DNA from 4 places in the Aeromonas enterica genome. Region 1 is predicted to be linked to each of the others. Evidence: predicted binding sites of a transcription regulator. Region 1 holds the regulator's gene; each other region holds the start of a gene.
The links. Region 1 encodes sigma-54, which starts transcription at its own class of promoters, with help from an activator protein. Its sites were predicted from a motif close to TGGCACNGTTTTNGCTT; they were not measured.

Region 1 (3,208 bases):
GATCGTCGGATTGTTAGGTCCGAACGGGGCCGGAAAGACCACCTCCTTCTACATGATAGTGGGGCTGGTGCAGAGCGACGCCGGTCTTATCACCATAGACGATCAGGACATCAGCCTGCAGCCTATGCATATCCGTGCCCGCAACGGTATCGGCTACCTGCCGCAGGAGGCTTCCATTTTCCGCCGTCTGTCGGTGTTCGACAACCTGATGGGGGTTATGCAGACCCGCAAGGGGCTGAGCCGTGAAGAGCGGGAAGACAAGGTCGAACAGTTGCTGGAAGAGTTCAATATCACCCACATTCGCGACAACCTGGGTCAGAGCCTGTCCGGGGGGGAGCGGCGGCGGGTCGAGATCGCCCGAGCGCTGGCGGCCGAGCCGCGCTTTATTCTGCTGGATGAGCCATTTGCAGGGGTCGATCCCATTTCTGTGATAGACATCAAGAAGATCATCCAGCATCTGAAAGATAGAGGCTTGGGTGTCTTGATCACCGACCACAACGTCAGAGAGACTCTGGATGTATGCGAGAAGGCTTATATCGTCAGCCACGGCAAGATGATTGCCGAAGGTGCACCGGCCGAGATACTCGCCGATGAACAGGTCAAGCGCGTCTATTTGGGCGATCAATTCAGTCTATAGTAAGGAGGCATCTCTTCATTTCCTTTGACGACTGCCTCGCTGAACATAAGGATATCCCGACGTAGATGAAGCCGACATTACAGTTGCGTCTCGGCCAGTCCCTGACCATGACGCCGCAATTACAACAAGCGATTCGTCTGCTCCAGCTCTCCACTCTGGAACTCCAGCAGGAAATTCAGCAAGCGCTCGATAACAACCCCTTGCTGGAGCAAGAGGAGAATGAGGTGCAGGAGACCAGCCCGGAAGAGCCGGTCGACGCCAGTCAGCTCGACTCCAGCGATGCCATGGCCCAGGATCAGATGCCGGACGAGTTGCCGGTGGACACCACCTGGGAAGATGTCTACTCGGCCGGCACGGCCCAGAGCGCAGGCCCCATCCACGATGGGGAAGACAGCGTCTATCAGGGGGAAACCACCGAGAACCTGCAGGACTATCTGCTGTGGCAGATGCGGCTCACACCGTTCAGCGATCTGGATGCCGCCATCGCCCTTGCCATCATAGATGCCATCGACGATTCCGGTTATCTGACTGTCTCCCTCGAAGATATACAGGCGGCGGTGAGCAGCGAGGATGTCGAAGTAGAGCTCGACGAGGTCGAGGCCGTGCTCAAACGGGTGCAGCATTTCGATCCGGTCGGTATAGCCGCCCGCTCAGTGCAGGAGTGCCTGTTGATCCAGCTCGGCCAATACGCCCCCGAACTGCCCTGGCTCAATGAGGCCAGAGAGGTGATCAACGAGCACATGGACTTGCTCGGCAATCGCGATTATCGCACCTTGGCGCGCAAGACCCGGCTCAAGGAGAGCGACCTCAAGGAGGTGCTGGATCTCATCCAGCAGCTGGAGCCGAGACCGGGCAATGGCATCATCCAGAGCGACTCCCAGTATGTGATTCCGGATGTGACCGTGGTCAAGAAGGGCGCCAAATGGGTGGTTGAGCTCAATCCCGATTCCGCTCCGCGCATCCGTGTCAATGAAACCTATGCCGCCATGGCTCGCCAGGCACGCACCAGCACTGATACCCAGTTCATCCGTTCCCATCTGCAAGAGGCCAAGTGGTTCATCAAGAGTCTGGAGAGTCGCAACGACACCCTGCTCAAGGTGGCCAGCTGTATTGTCGAGCAGCAGCAGGGCTTTTTCGAGTATGGTGAAGAGGCCATGAAACCCATGGTGCTCAATGACATCGCCGAAGCGGTGGAGATGCATGAGTCGACCATTTCCCGGGTAACGACCCAGAAATACATGCATACACCTCGCGGCATTTTCGAACTGAAGTTTTTTTTCTCCAGTCATGTAAACACCGAAGGGGGAGGAGAGTGCTCATCGACCGCAATTCGCGCACTGATCAAGAAGCTGGTGACGGCAGAGAATCCCGCCAAGCCGCTAAGTGATAGCAAGATCGCGGATTTGCTGGCCGAACAGGGTATTATGGTGGCGAGACGCACGATCGCAAAGTACCGTGAATCCTTGTTGATCCCGCCATCCAATCAGCGCAAACGCCTGGTTTAGGCAAAACAAAAGGAAGACGTTATGCAAATTAACCTGACCGGACACCATGTCGAGATCACCGAAGCTCTGCGTGATTATGTGAATAATAAATTTGCCAAACTCGAGCGTCACTTTGACCACATCAACAATGTTCATGTGGTGTTGAGCGTAGAAAAACTGAACCAGATCGCCGAAGCCAAGCTGCATGTCAGCGGTGGCGAGGTGTTCGCCAATTCACAGCATGCCGACATGTATGCTGCGATTGATACCCTGCTGGACAAGCTGGATCGGCAGATCATCAAGCACAAAGATAAGTTAAATCAAAAATAACTATGCAACTTGAACACATACTGAGTCGGGACTGCACCAAAAGTGCGGTCCCTTGTACCAGCAAGAAACGCGCCCTTGAGATCATCAGTGAATTAGCTGCTGAGCGCTTGGGAACCTCCCGTCAGGTGCTTTTTGAGTGTCTGCTGGCCCGAGAAAAGATGGGCAGTACCGGGATCGGTGCCGGTATCGCCATTCCCCACGGCCGGATCGGAGACGAGTTTCCGCCGACCGCCATCCTGATGACCTTCGCAGAGCCTATCCCCTTCGACTCCATCGACAATCAACCGGTTGACCTGCTCTTTGCCCTGCTGGTGCCGGAAAGCGAGTGCAAGCAGCACCTCAAGACCCTTTCCCTGATGGCATCCAAACTGGGTGACAAGGCGGTTTGTCGCCAGTTGCGCCAGGCAACCAGCGATGAAGATCTCTATCAGATCATGACCTCGGCCTGATATGCAGGCCTCGTCATGACCCCAAGCGGTGAGGGAACAAGATGCAATTAATAGTGGTAAGTGGGCGCTCCGGCTCGGGCAAGACAGTTGCCCTGCGTGTGCTGGAGGATCTGGGTTATTACTGTGTGGATAACCTGCCAGTCAACCTGCTGCCCCAGTTGATCGTGTCGGTTGAGCGCCAGTATGACAAGCTGGCGGTCAGCATCGACGTGCGTAACCTGCCAGTGAGCCCGGACCAGCTGGAGACCCTGCTGGCCCAGGTGCGCAATGAGGGGCGGGTCGAATTTTCCAGCTTCTTCTTCGATGCG
Region 2 (3,208 bases), on a different contig from region 1:
GGGTATGTGTTTCTCATCCATCTCTCCTTGACGGGATTTTGCTTAATCCTACCAGAGAAAAAACCCGCCTGTTGGCGGGTTTGGTCAAGTTCTGAGCTGTGGTCCGGATTAAACGGAGTAGTACAGTTCAAACTCCAGCGGGTGCGGGGTCATGCGCACGCGGTCAACATCCTGCTGTTTCAGTTCCAGGTAGGAGTTGATGAAGTCATCGCTGAATACACCACCGCGGGTCAGGAACTCGCGATCGCTGTTCAGTGCGGCCAGAGCTTCGTCCAGAGAGCCTGCAACGGTCGGCACTTCGGCGGCTTCTTCCGGCGGCAGGTCATACAAGTTCTTGTCCATGGCATCGCCCGGATGGATCTTGTTGATGATGCCGTCCAGACCGGCCATCAGCTGGGCTGCGAAGGCCAGGTACGGGTTGGCAGCCGGATCCGGGAAGCGCACTTCGATACGACGGGCTTTCGGGCTCGGCACTACCGGGATACGAATGGAGGCTGAACGGTTGCGGGCAGAGTAGGCCAGCATGACAGGGGCTTCATAACCCGGCACCAGACGCTTGTAGGAGTTGGTGGTCGGATTGGCAAAGGCGTTGATGGCCTTGGCGTGCTTGATGATACCGCCGATGTAGTGCAGTGCCATCTCGGACAGGCCGCCGTACAGGTCGCCGGCGAACAGGTTGACGCCGTTCTTGGCCAGGGACTGGTGGCAGTGCATGCCGGAGCCGTTGTCACCGAACATGGGTTTCGGCATGAAGGTGACGGTCTTGTTGTAGGCGTGGGCCACGTTGTGGATAACGTACTTCAGCACCTGTACTTCATCCGCTTTCAGGGTGAGGGTGTTGAAACGGGTTGCGATCTCGTTCTGACCGGCGGTCGCCACTTCGTGGTGGTGAGCTTCAACGACCTGGCCCATCTCTTCCAGCACCAGACACATGGCGGCGCGGATGTCCTGGGAGGAATCAACCGGTGCAACCGGGAAGTAACCGCCTTTCACGAACGGACGGTGGCCCTTGTTGCCGTGCTCATACTCGGTACCCGAGTTCCAGGCGGCTTCTTCAGATTCGATTTTCACGAAGCTGTGGCCCATGGTGTTCGAGAAGGTGATGTTGTCGAACATGAAGAATTCCGGCTCCGGCCCGAACAGCACGGTGTCAGCGATGCCGCTGGCTTTCAGGAAATCTTCGGCGCGCTTGGAGATGGAGCGCGGATCGCGGTCATAACCTTGCATGGTAGCCGGTTCCAGCACATCACAGACGATGTTCAGCGTGGTCTCTTCGGTGAACGGATCCAGCTTGGCGGAGGCTGCATCCGGCATCAGTACCATGTCAGACTCGTTGATGCCTTTCCAGCCGCCGATGGAGGAGCCATCGAACATCTTGCCGTCTTCGAAAAAGTCTTCGTTGACTTGGTGGGAAGGGATGGATACGTGCTGCTCTTTACCCTTGGTGTCGGTAAAGCGCAGGTCAACAAACTTGACTTCGTGTTCCTGGATCAGGGCCAAAACGTTCTGGGCTGACATGCTAAGTAACCTCCGGTGTTAAAACTCTTAGGGTGAATGCGTCATCACATTCACATAAGCCAGTATCGTGCCAAGTTTGTGACAGCTTGATTTCAGGGCATTTGCGACTATAAGCCAGCCCCAAGACCTGCCATCTCAGCGCGTTACGCCTCAAAGTAGTGCAACAGTGGATCGTTTTGGTGCACTAAAATGGTGCGCAGTATACGGTCAGCCCCCATCTAAGCAGGCTTTGAACGGAAGGTCCATGATCCCGATCCTTTGTTCTGCGTGAATGAACTGCAATTCTGCTAGGCAGATCACAAAGGCGAGAGTACAATTAGCGCCCAATTTTACCCGGTGATTGAGGCGAGAATGTTAGAGAATTTACGCAATATTGCGATTATTGCGCACGTAGACCACGGCAAAACTACCCTGGTTGATAAGCTGCTGCAGCAGTCTGGAACCCTGGACCGTACCACTGATGGTCAAGAGCGTCTGATGGATTCCAACGATCTGGAAAAGGAACGTGGTATTACCATTCTCGCCAAGAACACTGCGATCCGCTGGAACGACTACCGCATCAACATCGTTGATACACCGGGTCACGCCGACTTCGGTGGTGAAGTAGAGCGCGTCATGTCCATGGTCGACTCGGTGCTGCTGCTGGTTGATGCTGTTGACGGCCCTATGCCGCAGACTCGTTTCGTGACTCAGAAAGCCTTCGCTCAGGGTCTGAAGCCGATCGTGGTCATCAACAAGATCGACCGTCCGGGTGCTCGTCCTGACTGGGTAATGGATCAGGTATTCGACTTGTTTGACAACCTGGGTGCCACCGATGAGCAACTGGACTTCAAAGTTGTCTATGCCTCTGCACTGAACGGTTGGGCCACCATGGATCAGGACGTTGAGTCCGACAACATGGAACCCCTGTTCCAGGCCATCGTTGACAACGTCGAGCAGCCGAAGGGTGACCCCGCCGGTGCCTTCCAGATGCAGATCTCCCAGCTGGACTACAACTCCTACGTGGGTGTTATCGGCATCGGCCGTATCAGCCGTGGTCGCGTCAAGACCAACCAGCAAGTCACCGTCGTTGGTGCCGATGGCAAGACCCGTACCGGCAAAGTCGGTCAGGTGCTGGGCTATCTGGGTCTGTCCCGTACTGAAGTTGTTGATGCGCAAGCGGGCGACATCATCGCCATCACAGGTCTGGGTGAGCTGAAAATCTCCGACACCATCTGTGACAACGGCGCCGTTGAAGCCCTGCCGCCGCTCTCCGTTGACGAGCCGACTGTGAACATGACCTTCCAGGTCAACACCTCACCGTTCGCCGGCAAAGAAGGCAAGTTCGTGACCTCCCGCAACATCCTGGAGCGTCTGCACCAAGAGCTGGTCCACAACGTGGCCCTGCGAGTGGAAGAGACCGAAGATCCGGACAAGTTCCGCGTATCCGGCCGTGGTGAACTACACCTCTCCATCCTGATCGAAAACATGCGTCGCGAAGGCTACGAGCTGGCGGTATCCCGTCCGGAAGTTATCCTGCGTACCGTGGATGGCGTTCTGCACGAACCGTTTGAAACTGTGACCGTCGACGTGGAAGAGATCCACCAGGGCTCTGTCATGGAGCAACTCGGCCTGCGCAAGGGCGAGATGACCAACATGACCCCGGATGGCAAGGGCCGTGTCCGTCTTGACTTCATGATCCCGAGCCGTG
Region 3 (3,208 bases), on a different contig from region 1:
CCTTGCGAGTCTGGGCAGAAACGGGATCCTGGGAACCCGAGTTGAGCAGGCGGCCGCTCTGATCGGTCACGGTGACGCGAGTCGGCTCCAGGCCGTGCACGGCCGAGGCGACCATGTCGACGATGGAGTCTACTTCCCCCTGGCCGAGGGCGTTGCCCTTGAGGTTCAGCACCACGGTCGCACTGGGTTTGCGCTCGTTGCGGGCGAATACGTTGTCCTTGGGAATGGCCAGCAGCACCTGGGCCTTGGCCACGTTCTGGAACTGCTCAATGGCGCTCGCCAGCTGGCGCTCGCGGCTCAGCTTGAGGCGCTCCGTCTCCATGCGCTGGCTGACACCGAAGCTGGAGTCCTTGAGCAAGATGGACTCGCCATCGTTGCTGGCATCGGTATTGGTAGCGAGACCGGCACGGGTCAGACGCAGGCGGATATCGGCATAGTTTTCGGCGCTGACCAGCACGCTCTTGCCATCCACCTCATAGGGGATCTTCTGCTGATCCAGATAATCGAGGGTAGAAACCAGTTCCTGGGTACTGTAGGTGCCAAGCGGACGCATGTCCGGCTCCTTGCCCCACAGCAGGATAAAAACGGCGATCGCCAGGCAGATGGCCAAGCCCAGGATCAGGGTGATTTGCCGCAGCACATCCGTGTTGGACAGGAAGCCGAGTGCGGAACTCTTCTGCTCATTCTCATCGAGGGCGGCGGAGCCCTCATCGTGCATCAGCAGTTCGCCGTTTTGGTCAGTAGCCACGATTTATGTCCTTATTGCTGACATGTTCATGATGCTCAGTCGCCACGATTTACGATCCTTATACCGGCATGTTCATGATGGTCTTGTAGGCATCGACCATCTTGTTACGCACCTGCACCGTTGCCTCGAAGGCGATAGAGGATTTCTGGCCGGCGATCATCACCTCGGACAGGTCGATCGACTTGTCGCCCATGTCGAAGCGAGTGCGCAGATCATTGGCGGCCCCTTGCAACTCGTTGACGTTGCCAAGGGCCTGCTGCAGCAACTGACCAAAGTCGGACGTGACCTGACGACCGGGCTGAGCCAGCGGTGTCGCTCCGGCTTCCACCTTGAGTGCCTGCATCTCTTGCATCAGGCTGCTTGCACTAATTTCCATATTCCATCCCCAGACAAATCATTGACGCTGACAGGCAACAAGCAATTAGGGTGCCAACCAGAGCAACTTACCGAGAAATGGAGAAGGTCTGTTTAACAGGAATGGTGCAACCACCCCGCCAGAGGGTGGCATGCTCGCCGCAAGTGACGGCTGGGTATCAGGAAATGGAGACTGGCCGCTTACGCCAGCAGCAACCTCAGGTAACTGAGGTGAAGATCATAGTGTTCACCGGCAGGCAGCTTGACCAGTACCTCATCATGCAGGTAGGACGCCTTGGCGCTCGCCTGCTCAGGCGCGACCAGCCCCACGTCCACCAGCTTGGCGATGATGGCGACCGCCAGGGCCATGGTTGCCGCCTGTGGTCGGCCCCAGTCAAACCCGCCATCATGCTCGAACAGATCGGGCCTGGGCTCGAGGGGAGCAACCAGATCGCCCCAAACCCAGAAGGCCATGGGGATCCCTTCCTGCAGGCGCAGATAGATACTCTGTCTGTCCCACTCCCGGCTCTGGGCCTGTGCGGCGACTGCGGGTTCCTGTGCTTGATCCATACCACTCTCCTGATGCAACGACATATTCATCCTTTCGCCCATGAAAAAAGAGGGCCCGAGGCCCTCTTTTTACTGCAAGTCGCATCATTTAAACAGACAGTATTTCAACATGATAGAAGAAAAAATACTTGCCATTATTGCAACGTATTTTTACTTGGTCAGATCCTCGTCCACCCAGTATTTGGATCCCGAGATATTGGCATCTAGCAGCAGACCCTTCTCGCCGATCTGGTAGATGGCCATGCCGCCGTTGTACTTGGCGGTGAGCTCGGCGCTGTCCTTGCCTGCGACGGCCCCCATCTCCGAGGTGGCCTCCCAGCCCTGAGTCACGAAGGCATCGAACCTGGCCTTGTCTTCAAACAGGATCACTTGCTGGTAAAACTTACCACCGAGCCCGGCCGCAAGGCCGGCACCGAACATTTTCATGTAGGTGTGCTGACCGCGTTTGCGATCGACCGCTACTCCGGCGCCCTGGTTGGTATGCAGCATCAGGGAGAACTTGCGCGAATCAAACACTGCATAGCCATAGGCCTTGTCAAACAACAACTTGGCGGAAGGCTGTTCGTTGAACAGTCGCACCAGCGCGGTATCGGCCATGGTGTCGAGGGCGAGTCGCGCCTCGTCGGCCGTCTTGGGCTCGAGCATCTCGTCGAGTTTCTTGTCGGCCACCACCAGCCACTCCTTGCCGGTCGCTATGCTCTTGTCGGTCCAGACCCCGGCGGTATTGAACGCCTCCGAACCCCACTGGGAGACGGACGCCCAGGTCTCCTTGGAGAAGTCGGTCACGCTTTGCCACGCCTCCTTGCTGGTGTCACTCACAGCAATGCCAAGGTCGGTCGCAGCCGCCTTCAGCTTCGCCCAATCGGCCAGACCGGGGGCCGACGCCAGTGCCAGCGTCGTTGCAATCACCAGGAATCGAATCTTCATGCTGTTCTCCACCCTCTGTGATGAATCGATGGTCACAGTAGCAGATTTGGACGCCGCCGGATAAGGCGATGCTCACGACGTGGTCAATAAGTGCCGCCATCGGCACCCGCGCGCTTGTGCACGAGGGCGCCTGGCGCCCTCGTGATCATTCATCATGTCTGCCTGAGCGCGGGTATTACTTGAGGCGCTTGCCGCCCGCATCCACCACCTGCTCGCCATCCTCCTTGGCGAAGGCCCCTTTTTGCTGATCGGGCAGAATATCGAGCACCAGCTCCGACGGGCGACACAACCTGGTGCCAAGGGGGGTGACAACGATGGGGCGGTTGATGAGGATCGGGTGGGCCAGCATGGCATCGATCAGCTCATCATCGCTGAAGCGATCTTCCGCCAGAGCGAGCGCCTCGTAGGGGGACACGTTCTTGCGCAGCAGCTCGCGCACCGGCATGCCCATGGCGGCGATCAGCGCCACCAGCTGGGCGCGGGAGGGGGGCGTCTCCAGATAGTGGATCACGGTGGGCTCGACGCCGCTGTTGCGAATAAGCGCCAGGGTGTTGCGGGAGGTACCACATTCCGGGTTGTGATAGATAGTGATTGCACTCATTTGCGTGT
Region 4 (3,208 bases), on a different contig from region 1:
CATGGCGGTGCGTGGCAATTGCGACTCGGAAGTGGATCAGATGCTGCTGGATTTCCCCATGATGGCCCCCTACAACCAGTTGCTGGTGGATGGCCGGCGCTGGTTTGTCAGCCATGGTCATCTCTATCGCCCGGAAGCGGTGCCGCTGCCGGCAGGCAGCCTGTTCATCAGCGGCCATACCCATCTGCCCATGTTGCAGCGGGAAGGGGTGCTGGTGCTGATGAATCCAGGATCCATCTGTTTTCCACGGGGGGAGCTGGCGGCAACTTATGGCCGTTATGAAGATGGAGTATTGAGCATTCATGCCTGTGCAGATAGCGAGACCTTGCTGCGTCTGACCTTGTAAGGTGTGTGACGAAGGCGCTGATCAGGATGGCTGTGAGGGAAAACTGGAAGCGAGAAGAAAGGGATCAGGCCTTGATGCCGAATGAGCGGGTACCGGAGCGGGTATTGCCCTTGGCGTCATAGGTCAGGGAGTTGCGATCGCGCAACTTGCTGAGGAAGCTTGCCAGTCTGCGGTTGGAGACGATGCTGAGCTCGAGCAGGCGACCATTGAGATCATTTTGTTCCTGGCAGGCATCGAGCTTTTTACGCAGGCGATGCATTTGCTCGGGAAAGGCATTGAGCTGTAGTTGCAGCTCGGGCATCTGGGCCAGGGTCTGATCCAGCACTTCAATATCGGCAAGCAGTTTCTGCTTGCGCTCTGCCAGCTCGGGTAGTGCCAAGGCCTGGTGTTGCTTGAGCAGGTTGAATTCCTCCTCCAGCAAACCTTTCATCTGGGAGAGGTATTCATCTTGGGTATGCAGCAGCGAAGGTAAATCCATCATCCCAGCAGCTTGTCCAGATTGGATTCAAAGCTGAACATCTTCTTGGCCACAGCTTCGCTGTTGACCTGATATTCACCATTGGCCACGGCTTTCTTCAAGCTCTCGACCCGACTCTCATTGCCGGTAGTCGAGGTCGCGTTGAGGTTTTTCTGCATCTGTTGCAATTGCTGCGCCTCATTGGTCAAGGAGACGGAGTCAGTCTTGACGGTCGCCGCACGGTTGTCGGGGGACGAGGTCGCTGGTTTGGTATTGGCACCCTGGCTGCTCCCGGTATTTTGCAACCGGTTGTTCGCCAAGTTGTTGATATTGTTAATAGCCATAGTGTTTACCTTCGTCTGCTTTGCTGTTCGCTTACCTGTTTATCGGTGGCTGGCGTCATAACTTTAGAAAAAAAGTGATCTGAAAAACACTCAGAAGGTGACCACCACTGATCCAACTGCGTTGACTTTACCCTGCACTGTCTTTCCTGACCGAATATTGACGAGCCTGATCATGTCTCCGAAGCTGCCATCTTGCAAGGCTCGGGCCATGGTTTTGATTTGCATGCTGCTATTTTCTGCACTGAGGGTCACCTGATCGCCTTTGCACACCACGCAAACCTGAGTGAGCCGTATTGGCTGACCCGGTTTGAGCTCCCGCTTGCTGCGCACGCCTATAAGGGGGGACGGATCGCTTAAATAGTCACCGCGGATCAGCGTCTGATCCTGATAGGCTAGGGTCAGCATGCCTTCGCTGAGGATGTCGCCCTTGGCCACCGGCGCCGAGACGGTCACATAAGGCTTCTGTATGCTGACCCGTACCGGCAGATAAATATCCCATGGCTTCTCCTCCTCGCATTTGAGGTAGACGGTGGTGTTGCGACGTACCTCCATTCTGGCGGGAAAACTGATGGTGAGATGTTGTTCGCAGCGGCTCAAGGGCAGGCGTTCATCGATGGAGGCGGCTTGCACCTGTGCTTGGGCATCGAGCGGAAGATCGAGCTGGCCGAGCACAAACTCTTGTGCCATTTCTTGCAGATAACTGGTCACCTCGGATGCCGTGGCGTGAGAAATGCCGCAAAACAGCAGTAAGGTGAGGAAAAGTCTACTAATCATTTTCGCTCGCAGGCCGATAAGTTGTTCACGCATATCACCATATTTAACTATGCTTGCTTCAGAATTCGTTCGTAGTGACATCGATAGTCTGACGCAAGCCAACACGCATGCATGATTAATGCCAAGCGTTTTTAGGGAGTGTTTATGGCCAGTATTCTGGACTCGGTCAACCAACGTACCCAACTGGTGGGACAAAACCGGTTGGAGTTATTGTTGTTTCGTCTCAATGGACGTCAAAGATTTGGCATCAACGTATTCAAAGTGCGTGAAGTGTTGCAATGTCCCTCCTTGACCGTCATGCCCAAGTTGAACTCCTGCATTCGTGGGGTTGCTCATATCCGTGGCCAGACTATTTCGGTGATCGATCTCAGCATGGCGGTAGGCAAGCGTCCTATCGAGGACCTGAGCAAGTGCTTCATCATTATTTCCGAGTACAACCGTTCAGTGCAGGGCTTCTTGGTGCACTCGGTCGAGCGCATCATCAACATGAACTGGGAATCCATTCTGCCCCCTCCAAAAGGGGCCGGGCGTATCAACTACATGACGGCGGTCACCGAGGTGGATGGCGAGCTGGTGGAGATCCTGGACGTTGAACGCATCCTCAACGAGATCTCTCCGGTGTCGACCGAGGTGAGTGCCGAGTTGGTGGATGCCAGTGCCGAGCACAATACTCATGGTCGCCCCGTGCTGGTGGCAGATGATTCCTCCGTTGCTCGCAAGCAGGTACAACGAGCCCTTGAGGCTATCGGCGTGCAGTGTGTGCTGGCCAAGGATGGACGTGAGGCGCTGAACATGTTGCTGGAGATGGCCAAGAATGGCCCCATCAAGGATCAGATTGCCCTGGTAATTTCGGACATCGAGATGCCGGAAATGGACGGTTATACTTTTACCGCCGAGATCCGCAACAATCCCAATCTCAAGGACTTACATGTTATTCTGCACACATCCCTCAGTGGGGTGTTCAATCAGGCCATGGTGCAGAAAGTCGGTGCGAACAATTTCATTGCCAAATTCCAACCGGATGAATTGGCCAAGGCCGTACAAGGCGCACTCTAATCAAGAAGAACAAACTGCATGAAGACACTTTCGGACGACTTATACAAACAATTCAGCAACTTTCTGGCGGTACAGAGCGGGATCGTGCTGGGTGACAACAAACAGTATCTGGTCAAGAGTCGGCTTTCGCCCTTGATGACTCAGTTTGGTATTGAGAGTCTGTCTGATCTGGTTACGCGAGCGATGAGTGTGCGTGAGCGCGATCTGAAAATGGCAGTAGTTGATGCCATG

Region 2: a site for sigma-54 is predicted at 1,575-1,591, ahead of glnA (glutamate--ammonia ligase). Genes of this name have one in related genera too.
Region 3: a site for sigma-54 is predicted at 1,164-1,180, ahead of fliE (flagellar hook-basal body complex protein FliE). Genes of this name have one in related genera too.
Region 4: a site for sigma-54 is predicted at 2,029-2,045, ahead of flgA (flagellar basal body P-ring formation chaperone FlgA). Genes of this name have one in related genera too.

The regions. Positions count from the first base shown of each region.
Region 1 covers NZ_JBSTYL010000008.1:13,680-16,887, forward strand. The annotation lists gene lptB (LPS export ABC transporter ATP-binding protein) at 1-637, shown strand, start outside; gene ACW5XD_RS10600 (RNA polymerase factor sigma-54) at 703-2,142, shown strand; gene hpf (ribosome hibernation promoting factor) at 2,164-2,451, shown strand; gene ptsN (PTS IIA-like nitrogen regulatory protein PtsN) at 2,454-2,900, shown strand; gene rapZ (RNase adapter RapZ) at 2,942-3,208, shown strand, end outside.
Region 2 covers NZ_JBSTYL010000014.1:58,681-61,888, reverse strand. The annotation lists gene ACW5XD_RS15035 (DUF4124 domain-containing protein) at 1-17, opposite strand, end outside; gene glnA (glutamate--ammonia ligase) at 109-1,518, opposite strand; gene typA (translational GTPase TypA) at 1,870-3,208, shown strand, end outside.
Region 3 covers NZ_JBSTYL010000012.1:83,554-86,761, reverse strand. The annotation lists gene fliF (flagellar basal-body MS-ring/collar protein FliF) at 1-748, opposite strand, end outside; gene fliE (flagellar hook-basal body complex protein FliE) at 807-1,124, opposite strand; gene ACW5XD_RS13905 (hypothetical protein) at 1,304-1,672, opposite strand; gene befA (beta cell expansion factor BefA) at 1,823-2,599, opposite strand; gene arsC (glutaredoxin-dependent arsenate reductase) at 2,775-3,200, opposite strand.
Region 4 covers NZ_JBSTYL010000017.1:13,591-16,798, forward strand. The annotation lists gene yfcE (phosphodiesterase) at 1-346, shown strand, start outside; gene ACW5XD_RS16245 (flagella synthesis protein FlgN) at 411-827, opposite strand; gene flgM (flagellar biosynthesis anti-sigma factor FlgM) at 824-1,147, opposite strand; gene flgA (flagellar basal body P-ring formation chaperone FlgA) at 1,238-1,843, opposite strand; gene ACW5XD_RS16260 (chemotaxis protein CheV) at 2,066-2,977, shown strand; gene ACW5XD_RS16265 (CheR family methyltransferase) at 2,996-3,208, shown strand, end outside.